2 regions of the Caballeronia sp. SL2Y3 genome follow, and region 1 is predicted to be linked to the other one. Evidence: riboswitches for the same ligand, from Rfam matches in the RefSeq annotation. Region 1 holds a riboswitch; the other holds the start of a gene.
What was found. A riboswitch is a leader RNA that binds a small molecule or an ion and turns the genes downstream of it on or off. The one in region 1 is predicted to bind cobalamin.

Region 1 (5,277 bases):
CACTGCTTGAGGGGATCTTCGATTCGCGCCTGAAAGCGCACTTCCTGTTCGTCGTCGGTGATCGAGAACCAGTACTTGATGATCTGGATGCCGCTACGCACGAGCATCTTCTCGAACTCCGGTACCGAGCGAAAGAATTCCTCATACTCTTCGTCGGTGCAGAAGTGCATCACGCGCTCGACGCCCGCGCGGTTGTACCAGCTTCGGTCGAACAGCACGATCTCGCCGCCCGCGGGCAAGTGCGAGACGTATCGCTGAAAGTACCATTGCGTGCGCTCGCGGTTGTTGGGCGCGGGGAGGGCGGCGACGCGGCAGACACGCGGATTGAGCCGCTGCGTGATGCGTTTGATCGCGCCGCCCTTGCCGGCGGCATCGCGCCCTTCGAAGATCACGACAAGCCGGTGGCCGGTATGGACCACCCAGTCCTGTAGCTTCACCAACTCGCCCTGCAGCCGGAACAACTCGCGGAAATAAGTCTTGCGAAGCTGCCGCTCTTCGTCCGAGAACGCCGCTTCGCCATCGAGGAAGCGATCGTCGATCTCCATCTCGAACTCTTCGTCGTAGCTGTCGATCAGGTCGGCGTGAAAGCGGCGCTGCTTGTCCGTCGTGGTCATTGAATACTCCATGTGCGTGCTATGGCCTGCTTCTTGGGTGCAGTATGCGGGCGGCGCTGAACGCCCGATGGTGACGTTCCCGCATGGCAGCCGTGTGACACCGCCTTACGCGTCGTTTGGCGTCATTGCGCGTCATTCATTGTATGAAGCCGCGCGCTTTATGACACGAGCCGCGCGGCCTTTAGAATGGTCGAGGGTTTGAGGACATCACGTTGGCACAACCATTCCAGAGGCGAACCGCACGATGATCGACACAGCTGGCGCAATTCCCTTTTTCGACGCGGCGCAAACCGCGCGCCTTCTGCCTTACGACCGCTTGGCGGACGCGCTCGCCGCGACCATGCTCGATTATGCAGCCGGCCGCATAGCGAGTCCCGAGCGGATGGTTGTCCCGCTCGCGCACGGCGGAGTGATGCTCTCAATGCCCGCAACGGCTGCCGATATCGCCATGCATAAACTCGTGAACGTGTGCCCGGGCAATGGCGCACGCGGCCTGCCGACGATTCACGGTCAGGTCACCGCTTTCGACGCCGCGACAGGCGTGCCCCAGTTCATGCTCGACGGTCCCACGGTCACGGGTCGCCGAACGGCCGCAGTCTCCATGCTCGCGATACGCGCGCTGGCCGCCGATGTTCCGCGCGAAGTGCTCGTGATCGGCACCGGAAAGCAGGCGGCGTCGCACGTGGAAGCGCTTGCAAGCCTGTATCCGGAAGCGCGCCTCTACATTCTCGGTTCGCGTGCGGGGCGCGCGAGTGCTTTCTGCGCGGACCACGCCGCGCTTTCGCCGAATCTGGTCCCACTAGAAGGGCCGGCGATACCGGACTCCATCGACGTGGTGATCACCACAACCACCAGCAAGACGCCGGTGTACACGCTTGCGGCTAGCGCGGCGCGACTCGTGATAGGCGTCGGCGCTTTCACCGCCGATGCCGCCGAAATCGCGGCCTCGACGATTCATGCCAGCGCCTTGTTCGTCGACGATCTCGCAGGCGCGCGTCACGAAGCGGGCGATTTCATCCTCGCCGGAATCGACTGGAACACGGTGCGGCCGCTCGCGACGGCGCTTGCATCGCATGAAAGAGCCGACGTTCCGGTGGTGTTCAAGTCGGTCGGATGCGCGGCGTGGGACCTCGCCGCCTGCCGTGTCGCGAGGGTGGTCTTGTCGGACCAGAGCCAAGCCGGGTGACAGGTGGAACAACCTTTGCTGTAAGTTTGCTCGATGACGATTGCGCGACGGCGCTCAAGCACTCCAGCGAATGAACAGATCAATGAACAGTCGAATCGACACCGACCGGGCAGCATGGCCGGCTGCATACCGAACCGCCGATACCAACGACCTCGCGGTTTCGCGGGCGCCGGCGCCTTCGGCACAAGGGCGCGCCGCGCCGCCCGCCGCTTATTTCATCTCCGTCCTCGAGATGGCGACCGGCGAGCAGTTGGGCAACGAGGAGCGCGTGCGCGCCGTCGCCATGTTGGAGAGCGAATTCGGTGCCGGACGGCCGCGCACGCTCAAAGAGGCGGTGCGCATTTGCGCCGCCGCCATCGACTCGTCCACTTTGCAGCGCATGGCGCGCGGAGCCAAGGCCTGATTCGAAGCGCCCAAATCGAAGCGCCCAAGCGGTCATAGCGGACGCTCTTTAAGCACATTCTTTCATCAACGTGTAAAAGAAACGTGCTACTTGACGGTCTGAATGACTTCGAAGCCTTCGAATTCGGGGTGCCCGAGATAGAGCTGGCGCGTCTCGCCGCCTGCGTTGCGATGCGCGGCGCGAAAGGCGTCGGACCGCGTCCAGTCTTCGAACGCCGCCCGATTCGCCCAGATCGTGTGGCTCGAATAAAGGACGTGATCGTCCTTGGCCGGGCCCTTCAGCAAATGAAATTCGACGAAGCCGGGGACATCCTTGAGATGCGTGTCGCGGCTCGTCCATAGGCGCTCGAAGTCGGCTTCTGCGCCGGGCACGATCTTGAAGCGATTCATGGCGATATACATGTCGATACTTTCCTTTGTGGTGATTCAACAAACGAAGGTTCAGGAGCGCGCCAGTTCGACTATGGTCGCAAAGCCGCCGAAGAACATGCGCTTCGCATCGAACGGCGGCTCACCTTGCTCCATCATCGCCTTCAGGCGCGGGTCATTCATGACCTTGGCGTTGACTGCGTCGCGCTGCTCGCGCGATTCATACAGTATCCACGAGAACGCAATCGTTTCACCTTCTCTCAATTGCACGCTCTGCGGAAATGAAGTGACTTCCCCTGGCTTGACGTCGTCGGCAATGCTCTCGACGAATTGCAGTGCGCCGTGCTCAAGCCAGATTTTGCCCGCTTCTTCGGCCATGACCCGATACGCGTCGATCTTCTCGCTGGGAACAGGTACGACGAATCCATCCACATAGTGCGCCATGTGAGCCTCCTTAAGCGTTATTGACAGCGTCATGCCGTCAATTGCATTGGAGCTTGAGCCGCACGACGAAGTTCAGGCCACGGTCCAGACGCCGCACTGCCGGTCATAGTCGAGCGATATGGACGACAGGGGCGCGAAGTCCATCGCAAAGATGGATTTGAGCGAGTCGCCTCGCACATGCGCCAATGCGGCTTTGACGACGATGGCATGCGTGACGATCAGGCAGCGTTCGGTGCGGGCATCGTCGCGCACAAGAGTTGAAAGCGCGTTCGCAATGCGTTCGGACAGCATCGCAATACTCTCGCCGCCGTGTGGCCGCGCGGCGACATTCGTGAGCCATGCGCTCATGCCTTCAGGCTCGCGTTCGGCGATGGCGCGTATCGCATGCCCGCGCCAGCGGCCATAGTCGATATCGTTGAAGGCGTCGTTCGTTTCGACGGTGCTTGCAATCCATGCGGCCGTCGCGCGCGCAACGGCTGCGGGACTCGCGATCACGCGGCCTTCGAAATGCGCGAAGCGCTGCGCAAGAGCCGCGCGTTCATCGCATGCAGGCGGCTCGTCGCCCGTCGGAAAGCGGGCGGCTTTCATCGCGTGCGTGGCCGCGTGGCAGAGAAGCGTGACGTTCAATGATGGAGGCAATGGGCGCATCGTTGCTTTACTTTGCCCGCAATCGTCCTAGAATGGCAAGCTTGCAGTGCGAGGAAGCCGGTGCAAGCCCGGCACGGTCGCGCCACTGTAAGCGGCTTTCGTGAAAACGACGGTCCGCGAGTCAGACCCCGCTGCAAGCTCTTTCGTCTATTGGGACGCGCTTTTCCCTCGGAGAAAATCAATGAATGTCGCTCACGCGCCGGTCTATGCCGCCGCTTCCGTTTCGCCCGCCCTCGATGCGCCGGTACCTATTCCGGTACGTGAAGTCTTGCCTTGGGCCGTGTTCATCGGCCTGATCCTTTTGATCGCCATTTATTTCGTCGGTGCGGAGCAGGGCGCGACGTCCATCTTCTCCGGCATGGTCGTTCACGAATTCGTGCATGACGGGCGGCACTTGCTCGGCTTTCCCTGCCACTAAGGGCGCGTCATGATTCGCAGCTTGTTGATACGCGGCATGATCGCGGGTTTTGTCGCGGGCCTGCTCGGCTTCGGTTTTGCGAAGCTCGTCGGGGAGCCGTTCGTTGCACAAGCCATCGCGTTCGAAGGAGAACATGCGCATGGACATGACCATCACGAAGCCACGACTCATTCACACGGTCACGACGGCGACGACGGCGACGAAGAACTGGTGAGCCGGGACACGCAGGCCGGTCTCGGCCTCTTTAGCGGCGTCGCGGTATTCGGCACTGCGCTCGGCGGCATCTTCTCGCTCGTCTTTGCGCTTGCTTATGGACGGCTCGGCGCATTGCGTGCGCGCGGCACATCGGCGTTGCTGGCGATGTTCGGCTTCTTGAGCGTGGCGGTCGTGCCGTTCCTCAAGTATCCACCGAACCCGCCTTCGGTCGGCAACGCGGCGACGATCGGTCCGCGCACCGCATTGTTCTTCGGCATGTTGGCCATCTCGATCGCGGCAGCGGTGATCGCCGTCGCGCTGCAAAGGCGGCTGCGCGTGCGGCGAGGCGAGTGGAACGCAACGATGATTGCAGGCGCTTTCTACATGGCGTCGATGCTGCTCGCGCAGTTCGCGCTGCCGCGTATCGAAGAAGTGCCGGCAGGCTTCTCGGCGTCGTTGCTCTGGAACTTTCGCGTCGCGGCCATCGGCATTCAGGTCATCATCTGGACGACGCTCGGGCTCGTGTTCGGCGCGCTCGCTGCTCGCGAACTAGAGCGGCCCGCATTGCGCAAAGTGGCGGCCGTCTAAGCGTTTTCTCGCGATAACGCTGCTTGCCTTGCGGGCAATTCATCCAGTAGCGCGAGTTTCGCGGCATCGTCCATCGAGCGGAACGACTTGATCTCCTCGCGGCTCCTGAAGCATCCCGCGCACAGACCATGCGCGGGATCGAGCTTGCATACGCCGGTGCACGGCGAGCCGACAGGCTCTTGCGACTTCGCGCGCGCAATAGTAAAGGCGAGGTCGATGATCGTCATAGCGATTCGCCGCGAAAGAGCGCCGCGGCGGCGGCCGGATTCGATGGCCAATACGCGTGCATATAGGTGGCCGTGACCGGGCCGTGGCGATAGAGGGCTTCGCCTTCGGCGCCTGTCGTTGCATGCTTCGAGGTCAGATGCGGCTGCATGGGTGTGTCGAGCGTGGAGTAATGGAACGTGTGACCG
Region 2 (5,277 bases), on a different replicon from region 1:
CGAACGCCTGCGAGGCGGCTTGCGCCTGCTTGCGGAACGAATCGATGGCCTGCGTCGAGAGCTTCTGCTCCGCGGCGCGCTGCGCTTCCGGCGACAGCGAGAACGTGACGTTGCCGACCTGCATCGACGAACTCATCTTGCCCGCGAGCTTCGAGGCCGCCGCGAAGTCGTGCGATTCGAGCACGACCTCCGTGCGCCCGCGCCACGCGGAAATCTTGCCGTCGCGGTCGGTCGACGGATACACGGTGAACGAGCCGCTCTTCGCGGTCACGCCATCCACACCCTTCGCTTCGCGCAGTGCGGCTTCGGCGCGCTGATTGAGCGTCGCGGTGAGCGATGACGGATCGGCGGCTTCCTGCTCGTAAAAGAGCGTGATGGTGACGACATCCTGCGGCACTTGCGCGCTCGCCTGCGCCGAGAGCGAGAGCACGCCCGCGGGCTGCGGATTGGCGATGACCGTCTGCGCGGCGGCCGAGGCGGAATAGGCGAGAGTGGCGCCCGACATCGCGAGGGCGAGGGCGGCGGCGGTTTTCTTGTTCATCATCGAAGGGCTCCAACGCAAGGCGTCGCGTGATTCGCGACCGCACTTAGGCGTCGGCCTGCAGCCCTTAGTTCCTGCTCTAGACGAGGCGTTCGGTAATAAAGCGCCACTCGTCCTCGGTGACAGGCGTGATCGACAGCCGGTTGCCGCGCGCGAGCACTTGCATGCCGGCGAGCTCCGCGTGCTCACGAAGTTCGGCGAGCGCAATGAGCCGCGTCTTCTTCACGAATCTCACATCCACGAGCATCCAGCGCGGCGTGTCCTGCTTGGACTTGGGATCGTAGTAGGCGCTTTCGGGATCGAACTGCGTGGGATCGGGATGCGCCGTCGAGCAGACCTTCGCGATTCCCGCGATACCGGGCTCGGGGCAACTCGAATGGTAGAAGAGCACGCCGTCGCCGATCTTCATCTGGTCGCGCATGAAGTTGCGCGCCTGATAGTTGCGCACGCCGGTCCACGGCAGCGTCTTCTTGGGCGCGTGCGCGAGATGATCGATGCTCGCTTCGTCCGGTTCGGACTTCATCAGCCAGTAGCGCATGATTTCGGCGTGAAGGAGTGTGCGTGCGGTTTTGGGCGATGCAAATGAAAACGGCACCGGTAAGAACCGATGCCGTTCGTGCTTCGTAAATAAGGTCCCCGCCTCAGCCGCTAGGCCGGCATCCTGAACCTGGGTTCAAGATTGGTCGCGGTAAGCAACACTTCGGGTACATCAGACAGAGTGACGCGCGCGCCCGTGCTGCAACGTTCCGCAACCGTGCCAATGTAGCATTGGTTCAAGGAATATATGACCTTGGCGTACCAGGCAGGGAGACCTCACTGTACACCAAACGTTTGGTCCTTGCAGCGTTTGCCCGCGTTTCTCGCGGTATCTTTTTTTGATGGATATCGCGACGCTGATTAGGTCAGCGCATGACCGTCAGTGCGCTTCGCTCAGTGCGCTTCATATTGCGCAATGACAGCGCCGAGCTGCTCGTTCATCGAATGCATGGTGCGGCGGATTTCCTCGGCCGGGAACGCTTCGCCGTGGCGCACGCTTTCCTGCAGCTTGAGCAATTCGGACGCCAACGAAAGCGCGGCCATTACCGCGATGCGGTCCGTGCCGCGCACGCTGCTTGCGTTGCGGACCTTGTTCATTTCGGCATCGACGCGGGCCACGGCTTCGCGCAGAGCGGCTTCGGTTTCCGGCGAGCACGCGAGGCGATACTGCTGGCCGAGAATGGATACTTCGATCTGCGTGGTCGTCATGCCTTCTCTCCTTGATGATGCTCGCCGTGCACTTCTTCCGCGTGCGCATGTTCGTGCTGCGCTTCGCGCGACGCGCTGGCTTCGGCGTTCAGAAGATCGAGCTGATTGTCGCTCTCGGCATGATGCGCTTTGCCGCGCGGCAGCTTTTCGAGGATCGCGTTGAGGCGCACTTGCGCGTCGTCGATCTTCGCGGACAGCGAATCCCGTTCGCCTTGCAGCGCGTCGCGCTCCTGGCGAACCTGCGCGAGTTCGGCCTGAACGCTGGCGTAATCGGCGCGCAGCTGTTCCATTTGTGCTTCGAGCGCGAGACGCGCCTGATTGTGGCGCTCGCTGATCTTGATCAGCCGGCCGATGTTCCCTGACAGTGATTCGAGTTCGTTGAGCATGTGCTGCGTCCTCTAAAGACCTGGCATTTTAGCGCGGTTCAAAGGCGCTTCCGATAATTGTCTCGTTTCGAGACGTAACAACACGCGATCTTGCGCGCATCGCCGCGTATTCATGTGTGGAATGTCCGCGCGTGACGCACCCGGATGCGCGGCTGACGATGCTCGCTCGTCGCTTGCTCGTCGCTTGCTCGTCGCTTGCTCGTTGTCCAGACCTCGCGGTGAGGCGCCGCGCGCCTTCTTGACGGCCCCCATGCGCGCTCCTACACTTGCCGCACTTTTGGTGCTCGCGCCGCCTTTCTTGCGGCGCAGTCAAACGGGAAACAGGAAGCGTCGTCTCGCCTCGCGCGGCTCGCCAACCTGTGCTGCCCCCGCAACGGTAAGCGACCGCAACGCAAGTTGCAAGTCGTCCCTCGCGCGTTTCTCCGTGTTGCTCCGTGGTCGTTTGCCATTGGAGACGCGACTGCAAGAAACGTGTCGGCGCCACTGCGCTTCGAAGCGCGGGAAGGCGGGACGATGCGTCGCCAGCCCGGATACCGGCCAATCGTCCAGCGCGCCGATGCTTCGCAAGACGGCGCGTGCGTCGCGCACAGACCTCGCGGGGAGCGGGGCACGCGCCAGTCTCCAACGGGAACGCATCCACATGGTCTTGCCTTCGTCCGGCCTCATTCGTCGCGCGGCGCGCGTCGTGATGTGCGCCGCCGCGAGTGCGCCGCTTGTCCAGGCCGCGCACGCCGATTCCGATTCTCCGTCGCAGACACTCGCGCCCGTCGTCGTCACGGCGACGCGCGGCGCGCAACCGCTCGCCGATTCCATCCCGCAGGCGACGCTCTTCGACGCGCAAGACATCGCCGACAGCAATGCGGACGATGTGCTCGGACTCATCGCGCTCGCGCCCGGCGTGCAGATCACGCGCAACGGCGGGCCCGGCGCGACCTCGGGCGTCTTCATACGCGGCGCGTCGTCGACGCAATCGCTCGTGCTGATCGACGGCGTGCGCGTCGAATCCGTCTCTCTGGGCGCGGCGCAGTTGTCGCAATTGATGCTCGATCAGACCGGCCGCGTCGAAGTGGTCAATGGCAATGTGTCGGCGCTGTATGGATCGAACGCGATCGGCGGCGTCGTGCAGATTTTCACGAAGGAGGGCGAAGCACATCCGCCGCGCTTTCACTTCGAAGCCGAATACGGCAGCTATCACACGCAACGGCAATCGGCGGGCGTCGACGGCGCGCTCGATGCCGAGGGCCGCACCACGTTCAGCCTGAACGTGTCGCGCGAGAAGACCGACGGCTTTTCGTCGATCGATCCCGCGCGCGCGCCCGGCGCGAATCCGAACGCGAACGGTTATCTGAACGAAAGCGTCGCCGCGACGCTGCGCCACAAGTTCAGCGACAAGTGGGACGCGGGCGTGCGCTTCCTGCAATCGAACGGCGTGAACAGCTTCGACGATCCCTACGGCGTGCCGACCGATCTCAACGAATCGCATGATCGCGTGCGCTCGGCGTCGGTGTTCGCGAACGGCAAGCTCACCGACAACTGGACGACGCACTTCACCGTCGCGCAGGGGCAAGACCGCGCGAACATCGAGAAGAACGGCGTCTATACGAGCCGCTTCGACTCGGAGAATCATCAGTATCTGTGGCAGAACGACTTTCGGCTCACAGACGCGCACAAGCTCGTGTTCGGCTACGAGCACCTCGACCAGTCGCTCGATTCGGACCAGTTCAGCGCGCCCGACCGGCATGTGAACTCCGTTTTCGCGGGCTATGTCGGCCGCTTCGGTCCGAGCGAAGTGCAGGCCAACGTGCGCCGCGACCAGTATTCCGACTTCGGCGGCGCGAACAGCTACTATCTGGGCTACGCGTACAACTTCGATTCGCACTGGCGCGCGAGCGCGAGCTACGCGGCGTCGTTTCGCGCGCCGAGCTTCGACGATCTCTACTATCCGTTCAGCGGCAATCCGTCGATACAGCCGGAGCGCAGCCATTCGGCCGAGGCCGCGTTGCAGTACGCATCGGACAAGATCGGCGTGATGCGCGTGACGGCATTCGAGACGCGCTATTCGAATCTGATCGACTACGTGGGCGACAGCAGCGGCTTCTATACCGCGCAGAACGTGGGGCGCGCGAAGGTGCAGGGCGTCGAGGGATCGTGGGCGGGACACGTGGGCGCAACGGACGTGCGCGCGAGCGTGACGTTCCAGAATCCCGTCGACGAGACGAATCACGAAGAGTTGACGCGTCGCGCGCGGCGCTTCGCGTCGCTGTCGGCGCATCGGTCGATCGGGCGCTGGCGCGTGGGCGGCGAGTGGATCGTGAGCGGCGCGCGCAGCGATTACGATTCGACGCTCGCGGGCTACGGCGTCGTCAATCTGTCCGCGCAATACGACATCACGAAGTCGTGGTACGTGAATGCGCGCATCGACAACCTGTTCGACCGCAACTATGAACTGGCTTACTCGTACAACACGCCGCGTCGCGGCGCTTACGTCACGATCGGCTGGCATCCGTCGTGAGCCACGCCGCTGACGCGCGCCGTCCGATGAAGGCGATGCACGCAGGCCGCGCCGCCGCGATCTGGCTCGCGTTGGGCGCGGCGGTCGTCGTCGTGCTGGCGGCGTCGCTCGCGCTCGGAAGCGTCGCGCTGCCGCCGACGCGCGCCATCGCCGCGCTGCTGCACGCGCACGCGGCCACGCCCGATATCGCCGATGAAATCGTGCTGAACCTGCGATTGCCGCGCGCGCTCGCGGGCTTCGCATCGGGCGCGCTGCTCGCGCTCGCCGGGGCGCTGCTGCAAGTGCTGCTGCGCAATCCGCTCGCTGAACCGTACGTGCTCGGCGTGTCCGGCGGCGCGGCGGCGTTCGCTCTTTCCGCGATGCTCGCGTCGATGCCGTGGTGGGGCGTCGATCTCGCCGCGTGCGCGGGCGCGCTCGCATCCATCGTGCTGGTGCTCGGACTTGCGCGCACGCACATGTGGCACGGCGAACAGGACGCATCGCCACGGCTCTTGCTCACGGGCGTCGTGGTCGCGGCGGGCTGGGGCGCGCTCATCACGCTGATACTCAGCGTGGCGCCCGAGAACCGGCTGCGCGGCATGGTCTTCTGGCTG

Region 2: linked by a shared signal. The riboswitch ahead of LDZ26_RS02880 (TonB-dependent receptor domain-containing protein) and the one ahead of LDZ26_RS15820 (CbtB-domain containing protein) in region 1 are both predicted to bind cobalamin.

The regions. Positions count from the first base shown of each region.
Region 1 covers NZ_CP084261.1:546,746-552,022, forward strand. The annotation lists gene ppk2 (polyphosphate kinase 2) at 1-614, opposite strand, end outside; gene lhpI (bifunctional Delta(1)-pyrroline-2-carboxylate/Delta(1)-piperideine-2-carboxylate reductase) at 859-1,800, shown strand; gene LDZ26_RS15800 (hypothetical protein) at 1,841-2,203, shown strand; gene LDZ26_RS15805 (antibiotic biosynthesis monooxygenase) at 2,290-2,604, opposite strand; gene LDZ26_RS15810 (DUF1428 domain-containing protein) at 2,644-3,015, opposite strand; gene LDZ26_RS15815 (histidine phosphatase family protein) at 3,088-3,663, opposite strand; cobalamin riboswitch at 3,691-3,814, shown strand; gene LDZ26_RS15820 (CbtB-domain containing protein) at 3,845-4,081, shown strand; gene LDZ26_RS15825 (CbtA family protein) at 4,091-4,864, shown strand; gene LDZ26_RS15830 (DUF1289 domain-containing protein) at 4,861-5,091, opposite strand; gene LDZ26_RS15835 (cobyrinate a,c-diamide synthase) at 5,088-5,277, opposite strand, start outside.
Region 2 covers NZ_CP084260.1:605,680-610,956, forward strand. The annotation lists gene LDZ26_RS02855 (SIMPL domain-containing protein) at 1-541, opposite strand, end outside; gene LDZ26_RS02860 (EVE domain-containing protein) at 621-1,079, opposite strand; RNA gene ssrS (6S RNA) at 1,171-1,353, opposite strand; gene LDZ26_RS02870 (cell division protein ZapA) at 1,472-1,786, opposite strand; gene LDZ26_RS02875 (ATPase) at 1,783-2,172, opposite strand; cobalamin riboswitch at 2,434-2,729, shown strand; gene LDZ26_RS02880 (TonB-dependent receptor domain-containing protein) at 2,813-4,684, shown strand; gene LDZ26_RS02885 (FecCD family ABC transporter permease) at 4,720-5,277, shown strand, end outside.